3 linked regions of the Casimicrobium huifangae genome follow. The protein of the gene in region 1 interacts with the protein of each later gene in a pairwise test. Links are inferred from orthologs where the notes say so. Each region holds a gene or a part of one and is shown in the gene's direction. Other genes may lie near its edges. The genes, in order: grxD, FKL89_RS11700 and FKL89_RS15945.

Region 1 (6,844 bases):
CGTGAAATCCTGTCTGAAGATGGGGGGACCATCCTCCAAGGCTAAATACTCGTTGCCGACCGATAGCGAACTAGTACTGTGAAGGAAAGGTGAAAAGAACCCCGGGAGGGGAGTGAAATAGATCCTGAAACCGTGTGCGTACAAACAGTCGGAGCTCGAAAGAGTGACGGCGTACCTTTTGTATAATGGGTCAGCGACTTACGTTCAGTTGCGAGCTTAACCGAATAGGGTAGGCGTAGGGAAACCGAGTCTGATAAGGGCGTTTAGTAGCTGGGCGTAGACCCGAAACCGGATGATCTAGTCATGGCCAGGATGAAGGTGGGGTAACACCTACTGGAGGTCCGAACCGACTGTTGTTGCAAAAACAGCGGATGAGTTGTGACTAGGGGTGAAAGGCTAAACAAATCCGGAGATAGCTGGTTCTCCTCGAAAACTATTGAGGTAGTGCCTCGTGTATATCCACTGGGGGTAGAGCACTGTAATGGCTAGGGGGACATGTAGTCTTACCAAACCATAGCAAACTCCGAATACCAGTGAGAGTGAGCACGGGAGACAGTCCTCGGGTGCTAACGTCCGAGGGCAAGAGGGAAACAACCCAGACCGCCAGCTAAGGTCCCCAAGATATGGCTAAGTGGGAAACGAAGTGGGAAGGCATAGACAGTCAGGATGTTGGCTTAGAAGCAGCCATCATTTAAAGAAAGCGTAATAGCTCACTGATCGAGTCGTCCTGCGCGGAAGATGTAACGGGGCTCAAGCCATACACCGAAGCTGCGGATCGTAGCAATACGATGGTAGAGGAGCGTTCTGTAAGCCTGTGAAGGTGTCTCGTAAGGGATGCTGGAGGTATCAGAAGTGCGAATGCTGACATGAGTAGCGTTAAAACGGGTGAAAAGCCCGTTCGCCGAAAACCCAAGGTTTCCTGCGCAACGTTCATCGGCGCAGGGTGAGTCGGCCCCTAAGGCGAGGCAGAGATGCGTAGTCGATGGGAAGCTGGTTAATATTCCAGCACCGATTGTTGATGCGATGGGGGGACGGAGAAAGCTAACCGAGCTGAGTGTTGGATTACTCAGTGAAAGCCTGTAGACGTGCTGCTTAGGTAAATCCGGGCGGCTTAGTTGAGGGGTGAGACGAAACGCTCTTCGGAGTGCCAAGTCGGCGATGCTCTGCTTCCAAGAAAAGCCTCTAAGCTTCAGTCAACAATTGACCGTACCGCAAACCGACACTGGTGGGTAGGATGAAAATTCTAAGGCGCTTGAGAGAACTCTGGAGAAGGAACTCGGCAAATTGATACCGTAACTTCGGGAGAAGGTATGCCCTGGTAGATTGTAGGAGTACATCCGAAGGTCGAGAGGGTCGCAGAGAATCGGTGGCTGCAACTGTTTACCAAAAACACAGGACTCTGCTAACACGAAAGTGGATGTATAGGGTCTGACGCCTGCCCGGTGCTGGAAGATTAAATGATGGGGTGCAAGCTCTTGATTGAAGTCCCAGTAAACGGCGGCCGTAACTATAACGGTCCTAAGGTAGCGAAATTCCTTGTCGGGTAAGTTCCGACCCGCACGAATGGCGTAATGATGGCCACACTGTCTCCTCCAGAGACTCAGCGAAGTTGAAGTGTTTGTGATGATGCAATCTCCCCGCGGCAAGACGGAAAGACCCCATGAACCTTTACTGTAGCTTTGCATGGGACTGTGACGATGTTTGTGTAGGATAGCTGGGAGGCTTTGAAACCGGGACGCTAGTTTCGGTGGAGCCAACGTTGAAATACCAGCCTGATGGCGTTGCGGTTCTAACCTGGCCCCCTGAATCGGGGGTGGGGACAGTGCATGGTGGGCAGTTTGACTGGGGCGGTCTCCTCCTAAAAGGTAACGGAGGAGCTCGAAGGTGCGCTCAGCGCGGTCGGAAATCGCGCTACTGGAGTGTAATGGCACAAGCGCGCTTGACTGCGAGACTGACAAGTCGAGCAGGTACGAAAGTAGGACATAGTGATCCGGTGGTTCTGTATGGAAGGGCCATCGCTCAACGGACAAAAGGTACTCTGGGGATAACAGGCTGATACCGCCCAAGAGTTCATATCGACGGCGGTGTTTGGCACCTCGATGTCGGCTCATCTCATCCTGGGGCTGTAGCCGGTCCCAAGGGTATGGCTGTTCGCCATTTAAAGAGGTACGTGAGCTGGGTTCAAAACGTCGTGAGACAGTTTGGTCCCTATCTGCCGTGGGCGCTGGAAATTTGACGGGGCCTGTTCCTAGTACGAGAGGACCGGAATGGACGTACCGCTGGTGTACCTGTTGTTTCGCCAGAAGCATCGCAGGGTAGCTATGTACGGAAGAGATAACCGCTGAAAGCATCTAAGCGGGAAACTCGCCCGAAGATTAGATTTCCCCGGGGGCTCGACCCCCCTGAAGAGCCGTTCAAGACCAGGACGTTGATAGGTCAGGTGTGGAAGCGCAGTAATGCGTTGAGCTAACTGATACTAATTACTCGTGCGGCTTGATCCTATAACTCACAAATATCAAAACCCGAATGAGCAGCAATGCTTGTCCGGACAACTCGCACCGCAAGTCAATCAACCGGTGTGACAGAGAGTCAGTCTCAACCCAAAACTTCTTCCAGCGCGTCGCAACAACGATTCAACCCGTTGCCGCGCCGCGTACCCTTTTAGTTTGACGCCCATAGCTAACTGGTCCCACCCCTTCCCATCCCGAACAGGACCGTGAAACAGTTCAGCGCCAATGATAGTCAGCCTTATAGCTCGCGAAAGTAGGTCAGCGTCAAACTACCCCCACACAACAACGCCCCTCCCCTCCACGGTGGGGCGTTCGTCTATCCGCCGATGACTCGTTAGTGTCGTCGCGCCTCTATCAACCGTGCCAACTCTCGCGCACGGATCCCCATATACGCGACACTACAATTGCAGCAAGCAATCTATAGGCGATATTTACCGTGAGCACATCAGAACGAAACGTCCAAGCTGAAATTGCCACGATAGTGGGCAGCAGCCGCGTGGTGCTATTCATGAAGGGGACTCCCCAATTCCCCCAGTGTGGTTTTAGTTCGCGAGCCGCACAGATACTGCAAGCTTGCGGCATCCAAGAATTCGCGTATTGCAATGTGCTCGAAGATGGCGCCATTCGCGAAGGCGTCAAGACTTACTCGTCGTGGCCGACTATCCCGCAGCTTTATGTCGACGGAAATTTTGTCGGCGGTGCTGACATCATGCAGGAGATGTATGCGTCAGGCGAATTGCAATCAATACTCACGACCTGACTCGATCGTTGGCGTCTTCGATTGTAGTTCTGGCGCCAAGCGATAGACGCGCGTAACGCCTGCGACGTCGCGCAGAGCTTCGACACATCGAACCAACGTTGCGCGACTCTTCACATGGACAGTGAACTTCATTTCAGCCAGGTGGTGAGTCAGTTCGTCCACGAATGACTTTGTCAACACCGCCGAAACATTCACATTGGCGTCAGCCACCACGCGCGCGCAGTCTGCCAACAACCCTCTGCGGTCCGTCGCCTCAATCACAACCCGCACCGGCAAAGGCTCAATCATTCGGCCAGCCCACACCGGGACAAAGTGCTCATTGGACGAGCGTCCCGCCCCCAAGGCCGAGCATGCCGGGCGATGTACTACCGCTCCAGAATACGTCGACAAGATGACGACGTGGTCTCCTGGTATTGGCATGCACCTTTCGCAGTACTTCAGCCCATTGCTCGGGCGGCCATCAAGTACCAGTTGTCTGTGGGAGTCCATTCCTGCGGCTCCACCAATGACGTCGTGCATATCCACGCCCTTGGACTTCGATGCCACTGCGTAGGCAGATAACTGGCCGATGCCAATCAACCTAAACAACTCGTCGACGCTAGTTGCACCAAACGACAACAAAAGAGCTTCGGAATCCTGCGACTGAAAGAAGGCGTCAAAGTCGAAATCCGGACTGGCATCAACGAGCAATCGCCTTCCAAAGGTAACAGCCTCACGCCTCGATGCATCGCGTAGCCAAGCACGAAGCTTGGCGCGACTCCTCGGGGACCGGAGCTGCGACAACCACTCAGGTCGGGCGACCACATCATCGCCGGTCAGTACTTCGACAATATCGCCAGAGACCAACTCCGTCCTGCATTCACGAATTACGCCATTGATACGCACAGAGCGAGCGCGCAGACCAATGTCCGTGTGAATCGAGAATGCAAAGTCCAACCCTGTCGAATGGCGGGGAAGCGACAGACGCTTACCCTTTGGCGAGAAAACCTGCACGGTGTCTTGATTGACGAGGTCGCGCAACACTCTTGTGAACTCTCCTGTCGAGTCACCACCCTCTGCGACGGCGAGGAAGTCATCGCCGCCTCCCGCAAACTCGCCGTTAGCGCCGCGAACCCAAGGGTCACGAGTTGCCCGTGGAAACCAGAACAAAAAGTCAGCGACAAGCCCTCGACGATCCATCAGCACCTTGGACGATACAACGCCCTCGCCGGCATCGGAGCGAAAACTTCCCGGAACGTACGCGAACCGGCTATGAAGTTCAGACAAGCGTTGATACGCATCCTCTACGGATGAACAATGCACGTGCAGCGTGGGCAACGAAAAGAGTGCGCGACCTGCACGATCTTCACGCAGGAGAGCAAACGCCTGAACCATTACTTCATCAGCGATGCGGCGATCATCGTCGACGCCCGCTCGCTCGCGGACAAGCTTTGACCATAACGATTGAGGGATGACCGCAGATAGCCGTCGGCGGTCAACCGCTCGCTTGTAGTCACACCATCTCGAAATCACGTCCCAACGCCAAGGATGGAGCCACCGCAAAGATAGCGATTGCAACTCGCGTGCGATCCCGACGAAACCTACGTAACGCGCAAGCGGAAAGAAGATGAGATATGTTTCCAGTGCAACGCGGCGTCTCTTGCTGCGCCCAACGGCACCGAGCGTTCGCATGTTGTGCAATCTGTCGCAAAGTTTGACAGCAAATACGCGCCAATCACGCCCGCCAGCGACAACGAGCTTGCGCAACGTGGCCTCTTTCGCGCCAGCCGAGCCAGTTGTGCGAACGTCATCCAGTTTGGAGACGCCATCAACAATGTGCGCAACCACAGGCCCGAAACGGCTTTCAATGTCGCCGACAGCGACATTGGTATCTTCCACAACGTCATGCAATAACGCCGCACACAGGGCATCAGCGTCTGCTTCCAGCGATTCGAAAAGAATACGGGCTACCGCAAGCGGATGAGTGACGTAAGGCTCACCCGACTGCCGCAGTTGCCCGGAATGGGCCGCGTCGGCGACGGACCAAGCCGCATGGATGCGAGCAAGATCGTCCGGTCGAAAGGCAGGGGCTATAAGATCGAAAAAATCAGAGACCTGAGGGGCAAGCCCCATGGGTGCCTCAGACCCCTATTTTCTTTAGTACCGAACGATCCACCTTCTGCCCGGCGATCTCCCGAAGCGCCACCACTACCGGCTTGTCGCGCTTCGCTGAATCGACCAGAGGCTGATGCCCTCCTGCAAGCTGGCGCGCCCGAACTGCAGCAGCCAGCGACAATTCAAAGCGGTTATCGATAGTGGACAGACAGTCTTCAACAGTAATGCGTGCCATGCAAGCCTCGAAAAGGTAGCGCCACGCCGGCTTGGCCGGCGCCAGTGGGTAAAAGGTAATGGTACACCGCCGCGCGACAATCTCGGCCGTCGCGAGCTATCGACAAGGCGACGCAAGAACCAGTCGTCACAGCTTGATGTATGCTCACTTAATGGGCGTGGATGTGCAGAACAAATACTTGCGGCGGACAGTCTCGCAACTCGTCTGTCCCGCGCAGGTATTGACGCGTGTCATGCCGGAGTGCGCGACCACACAATCGGTGTGCCGTCGGTAAGAGCAGCCGAACATGTCAATCGTCGCTAACAGGGCGCTTCCACAAGGCTACAAGCTGCACAACTATCGCATAGACCGTGCGATCAGTAGGGGCGGTTTCTCGATCGTCTATAGAGCTGTCGACGACAATGGGACAGTCGTGGCTATCAAGGAGTACCTTCCCAGCGGCTTGGTGCTGCGCTCGGAAGGTTCGCGAGTACATGCAAGTTCCATCGAGAATATTGACTCCTTCCGCTTCGGGATGAAGTGCTTTTTCGACGAAGGGAAATCACTGGCCACCATAAGCCATCCCAACGTCGTTCGAGTGCTCAACTTCTTCCGCGCCAACGAGACTGTTTACATGGTGATGAAGTATGAGCGCGGGCGAACACTTCAGCAGTACATTCAAGGCAATCAGGGCATGCTTCCAGAGGGCCTGATTCGCCATGTATTTTCCAGGCTGTTGAACGGCTTGCGTGAGGTACATTCGCGTCGCCTTCTGCATCTTGACATCAAGCCAGCCAACATTTACATCCGCACTGATGGGTCGCCAGTCCTGCTAGATTTTGGGGCCGCGCGTCAAGTTCTCGCATCGCGCGGCAACCGCCTGACGCCAATGTACACACCGGGATTTGCTGCGCCTGAGCAATATAAGGAGGGCGATTCTGACCGGCTGGGCCCATGGACTGACCTGTACGGTGTGGGCGCATCGTTGTTCGCTTGTTTTGCTGCGTTTGCGCCTCAGGCAGCCGACAGTAGGGTCAAGGATGACCATTACGTCTCCGCGGCAAAGCTATGGGCAGGTAAGTATTCGCCCAGACTGCTCGAACTGGTTGACCAGTGCCTAAAGTTGGATCCTCTTCAGCGCCCGCAGTCCGTCTATCAAGTGCAAAAGATGCTCATTGCTGCCCCCGAACCGCCCAAACGGGCGCTTCTGGCGCGAATATCCGAAAAGCTGGGCCTATCGACCAGCGGCGGGAATCGTCGTGCTTG
Region 2 (6,896 bases), 1.7 Mb from region 1 along the record:
GGGCACGCCAGCGCCGGAGCCGCTGCGGTCAATGCATCAGCGAACGTACCGGCGCTGATCGGCGAGTCGCCCACCATCGAAGCGTTGCGCACGCTGCTGGCCAAGCTGGCCAACACGCAGACGCCAGTGCATATTCACGGCGAATCCGGCACCGGCAAGGAACTCGCCGCACGCATCCTGCATGCATCGGGGCCGCGCGCCAACGGCCCCTTTGTCGCCGTCAACTGCGGTGCAATCCCCGAGAACCTGATGGAAAGCGAGTTCTTCGGCTACCGCAAAGGTGCATTCACCGGCGCCGAGAGCGATCGCGATGGCTTCTTTCAGGCCGCCTCGGGCGGTACCCTCTTTCTCGACGAAGTCGCCGATTTGCCGCTGCAGTTGCAGGTGAAGCTGCTGCGCGCCATCCAGGAGCGCAAGGTGCGCAAGGTGGGCAGCACTGCCGAAGACGCGATTGATGTGCGCATCGTGAGCGCCACCCACAAGAATCTTGGAACCCTGGTGCAATCCGGGCACTTCCGGCAGGACCTGTTTTACCGTCTGAACGTATTGCAGGTGTCGATGCCCGCGCTGCGTGAAATTGCGTCCGACATCCCCGTCATCGCCATGCGCACGCTGGCGCGCATCGCCAGCGGCATGACCGTTGCGCTGGCACCGTCGGCAATTACGGCGTTGACACGCTATAGCTTCCCGGGCAACGTTCGTGAGCTTGAAAACGTCCTCGAGCGCGCCATGGCGCTGGCCGACAATCCGGCCCGCATTGAGGTTTCGGATTTGCGGTTGACCGTTGACGACAATCCGGTCACCCAGGCAGCAGCCACATCGACGCCAACCGGCTCTGGCACGCTGGCTGGACGAACGCCACTGCAGGACTTTCTTGATCGCGCCGAGCGCGAAACCCTGGAGCTGGCACTGGCGCAGACGCGTGGCAATCGCACCCAGGCCGCCAAGCTGCTCGGCATTACCTTCCGCTCGATGCGCTATCGGCTGGAGCGGCTGGGCCTTGAACCGGACGATGAGTAACGCTCTGGCAATTGATTCCACCGCAGCCTGGGACGCTGGCTGGTGGCTCGCCGCCGAACGCCGTTACAGCCCGAATTTCAATGCGCGACCGGAAGGCACAACCGTCGATCTGGTGGTGCTGCATCACATCAGCCTGCCACCCGGGGTATTCGGGGGTGACGAGGTGGCGGCCTTTTTCGAGAACCGGCTCAATCCCTCCGGCAACGCCGAGCTGGAAGCGATAGCGCACCTGCAGGTATCGGCGCACTTTTTTCTGCGCCGCGGCGGGTTATTGCAGCAGTTTGTGAGCTGCGATGATCGTGCCTGGCAAGCCGGTGTCTCCTGCTGGCACGGTCGACACACCTGCAATGACTACTCGATCGGCATCGAAATCGAAGGCGATGCCGTGCAGCCTTTCACGGCCGCACAGTACACGGCGCTGGACCCATTGCTCGCAGCCATCGCGGCCCGTTATCCGGTCCGCGCGGTCACCACGCACAGCGAAATTGCGGCCGGGCGCAAGGTAGATCCTGGCCCAACCTTTGATTTTTCGCGACTTGCGCGGCGCTGGGCAGTCTAGGGCCTGCCTGCACCGCACGCATTCTGGCTACGCCAACTTGAGTGTCACGTCGATGTTGCCACGCGTCGCGTTCGAGTACGGGCAGACGATGTGCGCCTGGTCGACCAGACCCTGCGCCACGGCACGATCAACGCCCGGAATGGCGACGGTCAGCGTCACCTCGATACCAAAGCCCGTCGGCAGTGGGCCGATACCGACATCGCCGGTGATGGTGGTGTCGGCGGGCAGCGCGACCTTGGCCTTGCCGGCGACAAACTTGAGGGCGCCGAGGAAGCAGGCGCTGTAGCCCGCGGCGAACAGCTGTTCGGGGTTGGTACCGGGCAGGCCATTGCCACCAAGCTCCTTCGGGGTCGTCAGCTTGACATCGAGAATGCCGTCGGACGAGCGCGACGTGCCCTCGCGGCCGCCGGTCGAGGTGGCTTGCGCGCGGTAGAGAACTTTTTCGAGAGACATGGGCTTTCCTTAATTTTCGGGAGTGAGGGTTGGCGCAGGCTCGGTCGCCACACGGGCAACCAGTTGGTCGCGCAAGGCCTGCAGCTCGCGCGTCAGTGATTCGATGGCGGGCAGATCGCAGCCCGACAATTGCAGGATGCAACGCGGAATAGCCTCCGCCCGCGCGCGCAACCGCTTGCCGGCCGGTGTCAGCGACAGCTCGACATGGCGCTCATCGCGTTCGCTTCGCTGGCGTTGCAACAGGCCAAGCGCCTGCAGCCGCTTGGTCAGCGGTGTCAGCGTGCCGGAATCCAGAAACAGCCGCGCGCCCAGCTCGCCGACACCCAAGGTGCCGTGCTGCCACAAGGCCAGCATCACCAGATATTGCGGATAGGTCAGACCGAGCTCCGCCAGCAGGGGCTTGTACACCTTGGTCATGGCCAGCGACGACGAATACAGCGCGAAACAGAGCTGGGCATCGAGGTCGAGAATGTTGGCAGGTGTCTTCATCGTGGAGCGTTTGCCTTCGGACAGGCGAGTCGTGGCGGCCTGGTTGCGCTGGCGCTCATCGCGCTGGCGCGTCGGTCAATTCGTCATCGGAATAAATTATATTGCACACAATATAATTGTCAACAATTTTTAATCGTTAGTGACTTGTGCAGATAAGCCGCAGCGTTGGCCAACTGCATACAATGCGCACCCATGCAGTTCATCCTCGAATACGCGCCGATCATCCTGTTCTTCGCCGCGTACAAGCTCAAAGACATCTATTTCGCCACCGGCGTCGCCATCGCAGCTTCGGTTCTGGCGATCGCCTACGCCTGGTTCGCCACACGCAAGGTCAGCACCATGCAGTGGCTGTCGCTCGGCATCATCGTGATCTTCGGCGGCGCGACGCTGCTGCTGCACGATGAAACCTTCATCAAGTGGAAGCCGTCCGCGTTGTACGGCGCCTTCGGGCTCACCCTGCTCTTCGGCAAGCTGGTACTCGGGCGCGACTGGATTCGTGTGCTTTTCCAGCAGGCGCAGATTCAGGCACCTGACGCCGTCTGGGGCCGCATCACGTGGGCGTGGATCGTCTTCTTTGCGTTCATGACGGCGCTGAATGGTTATGTTGCAACGCAATACAGCCTTGATGCCTGGGTCAATTTCAAGGTGTGGTGGGCGATGGGCATCTTTTTCGCCTTTACCGTCGCCAATGTGGTCGTGCTCGCCAAATACATGAAGGAAGGCGACCCCGTTGATAACGCACCCACCCGGGGCGATCAGGCCTGATCGGCCATCCAGCGGACGGCCATGAGCGAACTGACTGCACTGCTGATTGAGCGGCTGGCCCCGCTGGCGCCCACCACCGTTGAGGTGGCCGATGACTCGGCAAAACACGCCGGTCATGCCGGAAATACCGGCGGCGGGCACTTATCGGCGAAAATCGTGTCCAACGCGTTTTCCGGGCTTTCCACGGTGGCTCGCCACCGGGCGGTCTACCGGCTGGTGGCTGATTTGATGCCGGCGCGCATTCATGCGCTGTCGCTGATCACCAGTACGCCCGAAGAACTTTCATCAACCAACGACAAATCCAACAACAGGAATCTTCAATGATCTATCGTCAAACGCTCGCGACCGCTCTGCTGCTCGCCGTGATGGGCACACCGGCCGTTGCGCAAACGGCAGCCAAGAAACCGGCGGCAGCGGCAGCCGCAGCCGCCGCCAAGCCCGCCGCCGGCGGTGACCTGGTATCGCAGGCGCAGTTCGACCTTATCCTCAAGGAACGCATGGGGCAAGGGCAGCCGGACTCGCCCGAGCTGCGTGCCGCGCTGCGCGATGAATTGACCAACCGCGAGCTGTTCCTGCGCGCCGCCAAAGCCAAAGGCATGGATCGCGACGCCACGATGAAAACGCAGATGCAGGTGGCGAGCGAGTCGATCCTGATTCGCGCCTACATCGGTGACTTCCTTGGCGCCAATCCGGTCGGTGACGATGTGCTCAAGAAAGAGTACGAAACCATCAAGGCCGGCCTTGGCGACAAGGAATACCGCGCTCGCCATATCCTGGTCGAGAAGAAGGAAGATGCTGACGCACTGATCAAGCAACTGCAGGGCGGCGCCAAGTTCGACGATCTCGCCAAAGCCAACTCGAAGGACCCCGGCTCGAAAGACAACGGCGGTGATCTCGACTGGGCGGTGCCATCCAACTACGTGAAGCCGTTTGCCGATGCGCTGGTTGCCCTGCAAAAAGGCAAATACACGCCGCAACCGGTACAAAGCCCGTTCGGCTACCACATCATCCAGCTTGATGACGTCCGCGATGCCAAGGTGCCGAGCTTCGATGAAGTGAAGCCGCAACTGGCGCAACGCCTGCAGGGTCAGGTCGTCGAGAAGCATCTCGCCGAGCTGCGTGCCAAGGCTGGCATCAAGTAAGCTGCCAGCCACTCAGCGAGCATTTCGCTGCGATGCACAAAGCCACCTTCGGGTGGCTTTTTCATTTTCGGGTGACAAAAAGGACAGGCAGGCGACAGTCTGATCAACAATAATCAACAAGTCACTACTTCGGAGGAGGCGTTACTTGAACAGTTTCTTGAAAAACAAGGATCTGCTCGCCGGATTGATGTTCATCGTCATCGGCGTGGTGTTCTTTGTTGGGGCATACAACTATCAGATGGGGACAGCCGCCCGTATGGGGCCGGGGTACTTCCCGCGCATTCTCGGCGGTGTGATGGCGGTGCTGGGCGTTATCGTCGCCGGTATTGGCCTCAAGAATCAGGCGCAATGGGCCGCAACTGATGGCATCGGCTGGACCTGGAAGCCGGTCATCATCCTGACAGCCGCTGTGGTGCTGTTCGGTGCCACACTGCCGTCGCTCGGCATGGTGATCGCAATCATCCTGCTCACCATCATTTCCGGCATCGCGGCTCACGACAAGAATTATCGTGAACTGGCAATCATCACCGTGATCATGTGCCTGTTCTGCGCTGCCGTCTTCGTGTGGGGGCTCAAGCTGCAGATGAAACTCTTCCCCTGGAGCTAGGCAAACACCATGGATCTGCTCAATAACCTGTCTCTGGGATTTGGCGTCGCGCTGACGGTGACCAATATCCTTTACGCGCTGGTCGGCTGCCTGCTGGGAACGCTGATCGGTGTGTTGCCCGGCATCGGCCCGGTGGCAACCATCGCCATGCTGTTGCCTACCACCTATGCCCTGCCGCCGGTGTCGGCGCTGATCATGCTGGCCGGCATCTACTACGGCGCGCAGTACGGTGGCTCCACCACGGCGATTCTGGTCAACCTGCCGGGCGAATCGTCCTCGGTGGTCACCGCGCTTGACGGCTACCAGATGGCGCGTCAGGGCCGTGCCGGCGCCGCGCTGGGTATGGCTGCCATCGGCTCCTTCATCGCCGGCTCGTTCTCGACGCTGCTGGTCGCCGCGTTCGCACCGCCGCTGTCGGAAGCCGCTCTCAAGTTCGGCCCGGCCGACTACTTCTCGCTGATGGTGCTGGGCCTGATCGCCGCTGTCGTGCTGGCGCACGGTTCAGTGGTCAAGGCTATCGCGATGATCGTGCTCGGCATCGTGCTGGGGCTGGTCGGCACCGACGTGAACTCCGGCGTCGCTCGCTACAGCTTCGACACCCCGGAACTCACCGATGGCATCGGCTTCGTCGCAGTCGCGATGGGCATTTTCGGCATCGGCGAAATCCTGATCAACCTTGAAAAGGGCGAAGCCCGCGAAATCTTTACCGCCAAGGTGGGCAAGCTGCTGCCAACGGCACAGGACTTCAAGGATTCTGCGGGTGCAATTACTCGCGGCACGCTGCTCGGCTCGCTGCTCGGCATTCTTCCTGGTGGCGGTGCGCTGCTCGCTTCGTTCTCGTCGTATTCGCTCGAGAAGAAAATGGCCGGCGCCAACGCCAAGCCGGCCTTCGGCAAGGGCAACATCCGTGGCGTCGCGGCACCGGAGTCAGCCAATAACGCTGGTGCGCAAACCTCCTTCATCCCCCTGCTCACGCTGGGCATTCCGCCGAATGCCGTGATGGCGCTGATGGTGGGCGCGATGACCATCCACAACATCCAGCCGGGTCCGCAGGTCATCACCGCCAACCCGCAGTTGTTCTGGGGCCTGATCGCCTCGATGTGGGTCGGTAACCTGATGCTGGTGATCCTTAACCTGCCGCTGATTGGCATGTGGGTGCAGTTGCTGAAGATTCCGTATCGTCTGCTCTACCCGATGATCCTGGTGTTCTGCTGCATCGGCGTTTACACCGTGAACAACACCACGTTCGACGTCTGGATCATCGCGGTGTTCGGCGTGGTCGGATACATCTTCGCCAAGCTGGAATGCGAAGCAGCCCCGCTGCTGCTTGGCTTCATCCTTGGCCCGATGATGGAAGAGAACCTGCGCCGCGCGCTGCTGCTGTCGCGGGGCAGCCCGTCGGTGTTCCTGGAGCGCCCGATCAGCGCCACCATGCTGGTACTGTCGTTGATTCTGCTGATCATCCTGGCGATGCCGGCAATCCGCAAGAAGCGCGACGAGACTTTCGTCGAGGATTGATCCTCAGCACGATCTCTCGATACGAAAAAACGGGCACTTCGGTGCCCGTTTTGTTTGGCCCAGCGTATCCTTCGCGAACGTGTGTCCCGCGAGCCGTGCGCCCTAGCCAAAGGCACCAGACGCAGCAACGCAACGATATTGCAGCAGGAGGAAATCACGTCCAGCCCATCGAATCCACCCGGCACCACCCGCCGTGACGTCCTGAAAACGCTCGGCACCGCAGGTGCACTCGGCAGCGCCACCGCGCTCACCGCCTGCTCGACCACCGTCAACGTCAGCGCCAGCCCGACAACGCGTGCCACGCCGTTCCAGATTGCAGCAACAACCATCCCGATCGTCGGCA
Region 3 (6,941 bases), 730 kb from region 1 along the record:
CCCCCGCCACTGCATCGCCTGCGCCGGCTGCCGCCGCAGCGCCCGGAGCCAAACCATGAAGTCTGCCGCGATCCTGACCCTGACTGCTGTTGCCACGCTTGTACTCGGCGGCTGTGCATCGTTCCGCAGCGCCGCGCCCGGCGACCCGCTGGAGCCGATCAACCGCGGTATTTTCTCGTTCAACAGCACCTTCGATCACTATCTGTTCAAGCCGATCGCGAAGGGCTATGACGCCGCCGTGCCCAATCCGGTGAAGAAGGGCGTCAGCAATGTGTTCCAGAACGCCTCTGACGCGCAGTCGATCGTCAGCGATGCGCTGCAACTGAAGGGCGCCAAGATGGGCGATGACCTCGGTCGCGTGATGATCAACACCACGTTTGGCCTCGGTGGCATCTTTGACCTCGCCACACCGATGGGTATCGAGCGCGGCAACGAGGACCTTGGGCAAACGCTGGGGTATTGGGGCATCGGTGCTGGTCCCTATGTCGTGATCCCTTTCCTTGGCCCATCGTCGGCCCGTGATCTGGTTGGTCGCTATGGCGATGGCAAGATTGACCCGGTGGCGCTGGTGTCATCCGTTCCGGTGCGCAACTCGTTGATGGGCGCGCGCGTGGTCGATACCCGTGTCAGCCTGTTCCCGGCGGAGGCGCTGATGAATCAGGCGGCACTGGATCGTTACACGTTCATGCGCTCGGCCTACCTGCAACGGCGTCAAAGCCTGGTGCTCGATGGCAAGCGTCCGAAAGAAGAATAGGAAGTACAGGCAATGAAATTCCCGAAATGGCTGTTTGCGCTGTTCGCAGCCACCGTTTTCGCTACCGCGCAGGCGGAAACCGCCCCTGACGCTCTGGTCAAGACTGTCGCCACCGACGTCACCAATGTTCTCAAGAGTGATCCCGGTGTGCTGGGTAATGCCGCCAAGCTCAGGGACCTGATCGAGTCCAAACTATTGCCCAATTTCAACTTTGGTCGCATGACGCAATTGGCGATGGGCCGCAACTGGGCGAAGGCGTCACCGGAGCAGCAGACCGCACTGACCCGTGAGTTCCAGACCCTGCTGGTGCGCACCTATTCCGGCGCGCTGGCCAACTTCCGCAACAACACGATTGACTACCGTCCGCTGCGCATGCAGCCGACCGAAACCGATGTCACCGTCAAGACTGTGGTTAACCAGGCCAACGGTCAGGGCATCCCCATCGACTACTCGATGGAAAAGGGTGCCGACGGCAAGTGGCGCGCCTATGACGTGGTCGTAGCGGGCGTCAGCCTGGTCACCAACTACCGCGAGGAATTCAACACCGTGGTGCGCGACCAGGGCGTGGATGCATTGGTGAAGCAGTTGCAGGCCAAGAACAAGTAGGGCACAGACCGTCGTCATGCAACTCGTCGGTGAACTCACCTTTGCCAATGCCCACACCTTGTGGGAGGGCTTTTCCGTTGACGCCAAAGGTGTTGATCGCATCGACGTTTCTGGTGTGACGCAGGTGGATTCCGCCGGGCTGGCGCTGATTTCGGCGCTCAAGCGCCAGGCCGGCCCGCAATGCCGCGTGGTCGGCCTGACCTCCAAGCTGGCGGCGCTTGCCGCCGCTTACGATGTAGAGTCGCTGTTCTGACGGGGGCCGCAGCGGCTGGCAAGTCGCCGCCAGATAAAATTGCGGGTTGTCCAGAAAGCTTGTGCCGTGACCACCGCTTCCGCCTGTGCCGCCGTCGAAGTTGTCGACGTCTGTAAATCATTCCCGAATGTCCGCGCACTCAACCACGTTTCGCTACGGGTTGAGCAGGGCGAGTTTTTCGCGCTGCTGGGGCCGAATGGCGCCGGCAAGACCACGCTGATCAGCATCCTCGCCGGGCTCGCCCGCGCCGATAGCGGTGTCGCCAGGATCATGGGTTTTGACTCGGTCAGCCACTATCGCGAAGCGCGCAGCAACCTTGGCGTCGTGCCGCAGGAGCTGGTCTTCGATCCGTTCTTCACGGTGCGTGAAACGCTGGCGTTGCAGGCCAAGTATTACGGCGTTGCCGGCGCCGACGCATGGATCGATGAGATCCTGCATAACCTTGATCTGACTGGCAAGGCCAGCACCAACATGCGCGCGCTGTCGGGTGGCATGAAGCGCCGCGTGTTGGTCGGGCAGGCGCTGGTGCACAAGCCACCGGTGATCGTGCTCGATGAGCCAACGGCTGGGGTTGATGTCGAGCTCAGGCAAAACCTGTGGACCTTCATCAAGCGCCTGAACAAGGAAGGCCACACCATCATCCTCACAACGCATTACCTCGAAGAAGCCGAAGCGCTCTGCAATCGCGTGGCGATGCTCAGGGGCGGTGAAATTGTCGCGCTCGACACCACGGCCAATTTGCTGCGCGGCATGTCAGGCATCACCGTGCAAATATCCGCTGACGCCCTGCCGCCGGCATGGCACGCGCGTGGCAGCGTGCAAGCCTCGGGCGCATGGGGCTTCACACTCTCCGGCTATGCCGAGCTGGAAACGCTGCTGGCGGCGTTTCGCGAGGCCAACATCACCGTGCGCGAGATGAAACTCGGCGAAGCCGATCTCGAACAGGCGTTCCTGAAATTGACCTCACGTGAAGGAGCGAGCGCGTGAGCGATGCCCTGCCGTCTTCTCCTGCGGTGCGTTCGGCATCTGCAACCGGCTTGCGCCTCGGCCCCGGCTTCAAGGCGCTCTTCTACAAGGAGTGCCTGCGCTTCTGGAAGGTGGCGTTCCAGACCATCGTCGCGCCGGTCGTCACCACGCTGCTCTACCTGCTGATCTTCTCGCACGTGCTCGAATCGAACGTCAAGGTCTACGATGGTCGCGTCGCCTACACCGCATTCCTGATTCCGGGCCTGGTGATGATGGCGGTGCTGCAGAACGCATTTGCCAACAGTTCGTCTTCGCTCATCCAGTCCAAAATGATGCGCAGCATTATCTTTGTGTTGCTGCCGCCGATCACCTCGTTTGAGCTGTTCTGCGCCTATGTCTTCGGCGCCATGGTGCGTGGCCTCGCGGTGGGTCTGGGCGTTTGGCTTATCACCTTTCCGTTTGTCGGTGCGGCCGCCGCCGTGCCGCAGCATCCGTTGTGGGTCATCGGCTTCGCGGCGGGTGGCAGCGCCATCCTCGGCACACTCGGACTGATTGCCGGCATCTGGTCGGAGAAGTTCGATCACCTCGCGGTGTTCCAGAACTTCATCATCATGCCGCTCACCTTCCTGAGCGGCGTCTTCTACTCGATTCACTCTCTGCCGTCGTTCTGGCAGGGTTTGTCGCACGTCAATCCGTTCTTCTACATGATCGACGGCTTCCGCTACGGCTTCTTCGGTATCGCCGATGTCAGTCCGTGGCGCAGTCTGGCCGTGGTCGTCTTTTTTGTCGTCGCACTCTCGGCCATCGCGCTCAGAATGCTGGCGACGGGCTACAAATTGAGGCAGTAATGGTTACTCCTGACGACGTCAAAAACTACATCGCAGCCGGCCTGCCGTGTACTCATCTCGAAGTGGAAGGCGATGGCCAGCATTTTTTCGCCACCATCGTCAGCGAAGAGTTTCGTGGCCTCACCATGATCAGACAGCATCAGCGTGTCTACGCTGCGATGGGTGATCGCATGAAGGCGGAAGTGCATGCACTGTCGATGAAAACCTATACGCCCGAGAAGTGGGCACAACTCAACGGCGGAGACCTCGTCAACAATGGATAAGCTCCGCGTTACCGGTAACGGCCCGCTACGTGGCGCCGTGCGGATCTCGGGCGCCAAGAATGCGGCGCTGCCGATCCTCTGCTCGTCGCTGCTGGTGAAAGCGCCGGTCACTTTTGTCAACGTGCCGCAACTGAACGACACACGCACTACTGTCCGTCTGCTCAACCAGATGGGCGTGACGGCCGCGCGCACCGAGACGCACCGCGTCGAGATCGATGCCAGCACGCTGACCAAACCGGTCGCCGAGTACGATCTGGTGAAGACCATGCGCGCATCCGTGCTCGTGCTCGGCCCGCTGGTCGCACGATGGGGCGAGGCACGGGTGTCGCTGCCGGGCGGTTGTGCCATCGGCCAGCGGCCGGTAGACCAGCACCTGAAGGGACTGGAGGCGATGGGCGCCGAAGTCACCCTCGATGGCGGCTACATCAATGCCGCCGCACCGGGCGGCCGCCTCAAGGGCGCGCATATCGTGATGGACATGGTGACGGTCACCGGCACCGAGAATGTCATGATGGCCGCCACCCTGGCCGACGGCGTCACCGTGATCGAGAACGCAGCGCGCGAGCCGGAAGTCGTCGATCTGGCCAATTGCCTGATCGCGATGGGCGCCGACATCAAAGGTGCAGGCACCGACACCATCACCATCACCGGCGTTGATAACCTGCACAGCGCCACCTACCGCGTGATGCCCGACCGCATCGAGGCGGGCACCTTTGCCTGTGCCGTTGCCGCCGTGGGCGGCGAAGTCACGCTGCTCGACGCACCGGTGACCGCGATGGATGCCATCTTCGACAAGCTGCGCGATGCTGGTTGCAGCATCGCCGTCAACGGCAGCAATGTCACCGTGTCGCGCAAGGGGCCGCTCAAGGCGGTGAGCGTGAAGACCGCGCCGTATCCAGCGTTCCCGACCGACATGCAGGCGCAGTTGATGGCGATGAACGTCGTCGCCGAAGGTACCGCAGTGATGACCGAAAACATCTTCGAGAACCGCATGATGCACGTCTCCGAGCTGTGCCGTCTCGGCGCGAAAATCGACATCACTGGCAACACTGCCGTAGTACAGGGCGTGAGCGAGTTGAAGGGCGCCAACGTAATGGCCACCGACCTGCGCGCCTCGGCCAGCCTGGTCATTGCGGGCCTCTGCGCCACTGGCACAACCATGATCGACCGCATCTACCACCTCGACCGCGGCTACGAACATATCGAGGACAAGCTGATCGGCCTCGGCGCCACCATTGAGCGCGTGTCGTCGTGATCACCTTCGCGCTGTCCAAGGGCCGCATCCTGGACGATACCCGTCCGCTGCTACGCACGGCGGGCATCGACGTGCTGGAAGACCCGGAATCCTCGCGCAAACTGATCCTGCCGACGCAGCGCGACGACGTGCGCGTAGTACTGGTGCGCGCCAGTGACGTGCCCACCTACGTGCAGCAGGGCGGCGCCGACATCGGCATCTCCGGCAAGGACGTGCTGATGGAGCAGGACACGGCCGGTCTCTACGAGCCGCTCGACCTCAACATCGCCAAATGCCGTCTGATGGTCGCCGTGCGTAACGAGACCGATTACGAAGCGCTAGTGCAGCGCGGCCGCCGACTGCGCGTGGCGACCAAGTACATCCAGACCGCGCGCGCCCACTTCGCCAAGAAAGGCGTGCACGTTGACCTGATCAAGCTCTATGGCTCAATGGAGCTGGCCCCCCTGGTGGGCATGGCTGACGCCATCGTTGACGTGGTGAGTAGTGGTGCCACGCTCAAAGCTAACAATCTCAAAGCAGTAGAAAAGATCGCCGACATTTCAGCGCGCCTGATCGTCAATCAGGCCGCGCTCAAGACCAAGCGCGACGCACTGATGCCGATTGTGGAGAGCTTTGCGAAATCAGTCGAAGCGCGCACTTGAAGCGCGAGACATTGCATCCAGGCCCATCGCTGTCACCATGAAACTCCTTGATTCTTCCGTCCCCGATTTCCTGGCCTCGCTCGATGCGCTGACGCATCATGCGGGTGCACTGGACGAGAGCGTGGATCGGGCGGTGGCGGACATCCTGGCCGACGTCCGCACGCGTGGCGACGCGGCGGTGCTGGCTTACACGCAGAAATTTGATCGCCTCAGCGCTGAGTCAATGGCGGCGCTTGAACTCTCCAAGCACGAGATGAAGGCGGCGTTCGACACGCTGGATACTGACTTGAAAGCCGCGCTGACGCTGGCGCGCGACCGCATCGAGGCCTATCACCGGCGGCAGGTCATGGAGAGCTGGCGCTATACCGAGGCCGATGGCACGCAGCTTGGCGTTAAGGTAACCCCGCTGGATCGCGTAGGGCTGTACGTGCCCGGCGGCAAGGCGGCGTACCCGTCGTCGCTGCTGATGAACGCGGTGCCCGCCAAAGTCGCGGGTGTGCGCGAAGTCATCATGGTGGTGCCAACACCGGACGGCGTGAAGAACGCGACGGTACTCGCCGCGGCACATCTCGCTGGTGTGGATCGCGCGTTCACCATCGGTGGTGCGCAGGCGGTGGGCGCGCTGGCCTACGGCACTGGCACCGTGCCCGCGGTGGACAAGATCGTCGGCCCCGGCAATGCCTATGTGGCTGCAGCCAAGCGCCGCGTGTTTGGTCTGGTCGGCATCGACATGATCGCCGGACCGTCGGAGATTCTGGTGATCGCGGACGAACATGCCAACCCGGACTGGGTGGCGATGGATCTGTTTTCGCAGGCCGAGCATGATGAGGTCGCGCAGTCGATTCTGCTCACGCCGAGTGACTCGCTGATCGCCGCCGTGCAGGCCAGCATCGCGAAACTGCTGCCGACGATGCCGCGGAAGGACATCATCGCTGCATCGCTCGCCAACCGCGGCATCATCGCCAAAACGCGTTCATTGGGAGAGGCCTGCGACATCGCCAATCGCATCGCGCCTGAGCATCTGGAGCTTTCTGTGGCCGACCCCGAGATGCTGCTGCCGCTGTTGCGCCATGCGGGAGCCATATTCATGGGGTATGGCAGTAGCGAATCCATCGGCGACTATGTTGCCGGCACCAATCACGTGTTGCCCACTTCACGCTCAGCGCGCTTCTCGTCGCCGCTGGGTGTGTATGACTTCCAGAAGCGCACCAGCCTGATCCACGTCTCGCCGCGAGGCGCGGCGACACTCGGTCAGGCAGCTGCGACGCTCGCTTATGCGGAAGGCCTGCAGGCGCATGCGCGAGCGGCGGAACTGAGGATCAAGTAAGTGTTTTCTCCCTCTCCCCTTGTGGGAG

Evidence for each region.
Region 2: the proteins of grxD (region 1) and FKL89_RS11700 interact in binary tests that used the Escherichia coli proteins (3 or more experiments, as listed by UniProt). The link is inferred for Casimicrobium huifangae from one-to-one orthologs.
Region 3: the proteins of grxD (region 1) and FKL89_RS15945 interact in binary tests that used the Escherichia coli proteins (3 or more experiments, as listed by UniProt). The link is inferred for Casimicrobium huifangae from one-to-one orthologs.

Annotation. Positions count from the first base shown.
Region 1 is NZ_CP041352.1:4,255,593-4,262,436, reverse strand. What follows is about bases 1,825-4,644. They hold grxD (Grx4 family monothiol glutaredoxin), read left to right. Parts: upstream 1,825-3,018; coding sequence 3,019-3,270; downstream 3,271-4,644. Other genes in these bases: FKL89_RS19275 (HD domain-containing protein), read right to left, coding at 3,253-4,644. Outside these bases: more of FKL89_RS19275, read right to left, coding at 4,645-5,382; rpoZ (DNA-directed RNA polymerase subunit omega), read right to left, coding at 5,390-5,599; FKL89_RS19265 (serine/threonine protein kinase), read left to right, coding at 5,886-6,844. UniProt on the Escherichia coli protein: Monothiol glutaredoxin involved in the biogenesis of iron-sulfur clusters.
Region 2 is NZ_CP041352.1:2,576,214-2,583,109, forward strand. Bases 2,087-4,958 are described here. They hold FKL89_RS11700 (BolA family protein), read left to right. Parts: upstream 2,087-3,307; coding sequence 3,308-3,610; downstream 3,611-4,958. Other genes in these bases: FKL89_RS11690 (MarR family winged helix-turn-helix transcriptional regulator), read right to left, coding at 2,087-2,521; FKL89_RS11695 (septation protein A), read left to right, coding at 2,714-3,286; FKL89_RS11705 (peptidylprolyl isomerase), read left to right, coding at 3,607-4,428; FKL89_RS11710 (tripartite tricarboxylate transporter TctB family protein), read left to right, coding at 4,574-4,958. Outside these bases: FKL89_RS11675 (sigma-54-dependent transcriptional regulator), read left to right, coding at 1-1,020; 1,6-anhydro-N-acetylmuramyl-L-alanine amidase AmpD, read left to right, coding at 1,013-1,579; FKL89_RS11685 (organic hydroperoxide resistance protein), read right to left, coding at 1,607-2,032; more of FKL89_RS11690, read right to left, coding at 2,042-2,086; more of FKL89_RS11710, read left to right, coding at 4,959-5,035; FKL89_RS11715 (tripartite tricarboxylate transporter permease), read left to right, coding at 5,045-6,553; FKL89_RS11720 (fumarylacetoacetate hydrolase family protein), read left to right, coding at 6,755-6,896. UniProt on the Escherichia coli protein: Transcriptional regulator that plays an important role in general stress response. Has many effects on cell morphology, cell growth and cell division. Acts by regulating the transcription of many genes, including dacA (PBP-5), dacC (PBP-6), ampC and mreB.
Region 3 is NZ_CP041352.1:3,527,325-3,534,265, reverse strand. Bases 2,142-5,058 are described here. They hold FKL89_RS15945 (BolA family protein), read left to right. Parts: upstream 2,142-3,426; coding sequence 3,427-3,690; downstream 3,691-5,058. Other genes in these bases: hisG (ATP phosphoribosyltransferase), read left to right, coding at 4,942-5,058; murA (UDP-N-acetylglucosamine 1-carboxyvinyltransferase), read left to right, coding at 3,683-4,945; FKL89_RS15950 (ABC transporter permease), read left to right, coding at 2,609-3,427; FKL89_RS15955 (ABC transporter ATP-binding protein), read left to right, coding at 2,142-2,600. Outside these bases: outer membrane lipid asymmetry maintenance protein MlaD, read left to right, coding at 1-59; FKL89_RS15970 (MlaA family lipoprotein), read left to right, coding at 56-754; FKL89_RS15965 (MlaC/ttg2D family ABC transporter substrate-binding protein), read left to right, coding at 767-1,360; FKL89_RS15960 (STAS domain-containing protein), read left to right, coding at 1,377-1,613; more of FKL89_RS15955, read left to right, coding at 1,680-2,141; more of hisG, read left to right, coding at 5,059-5,586; hisD (histidinol dehydrogenase), read left to right, coding at 5,624-6,913. UniProt on the Escherichia coli protein: Involved in cell resistance against acid stress.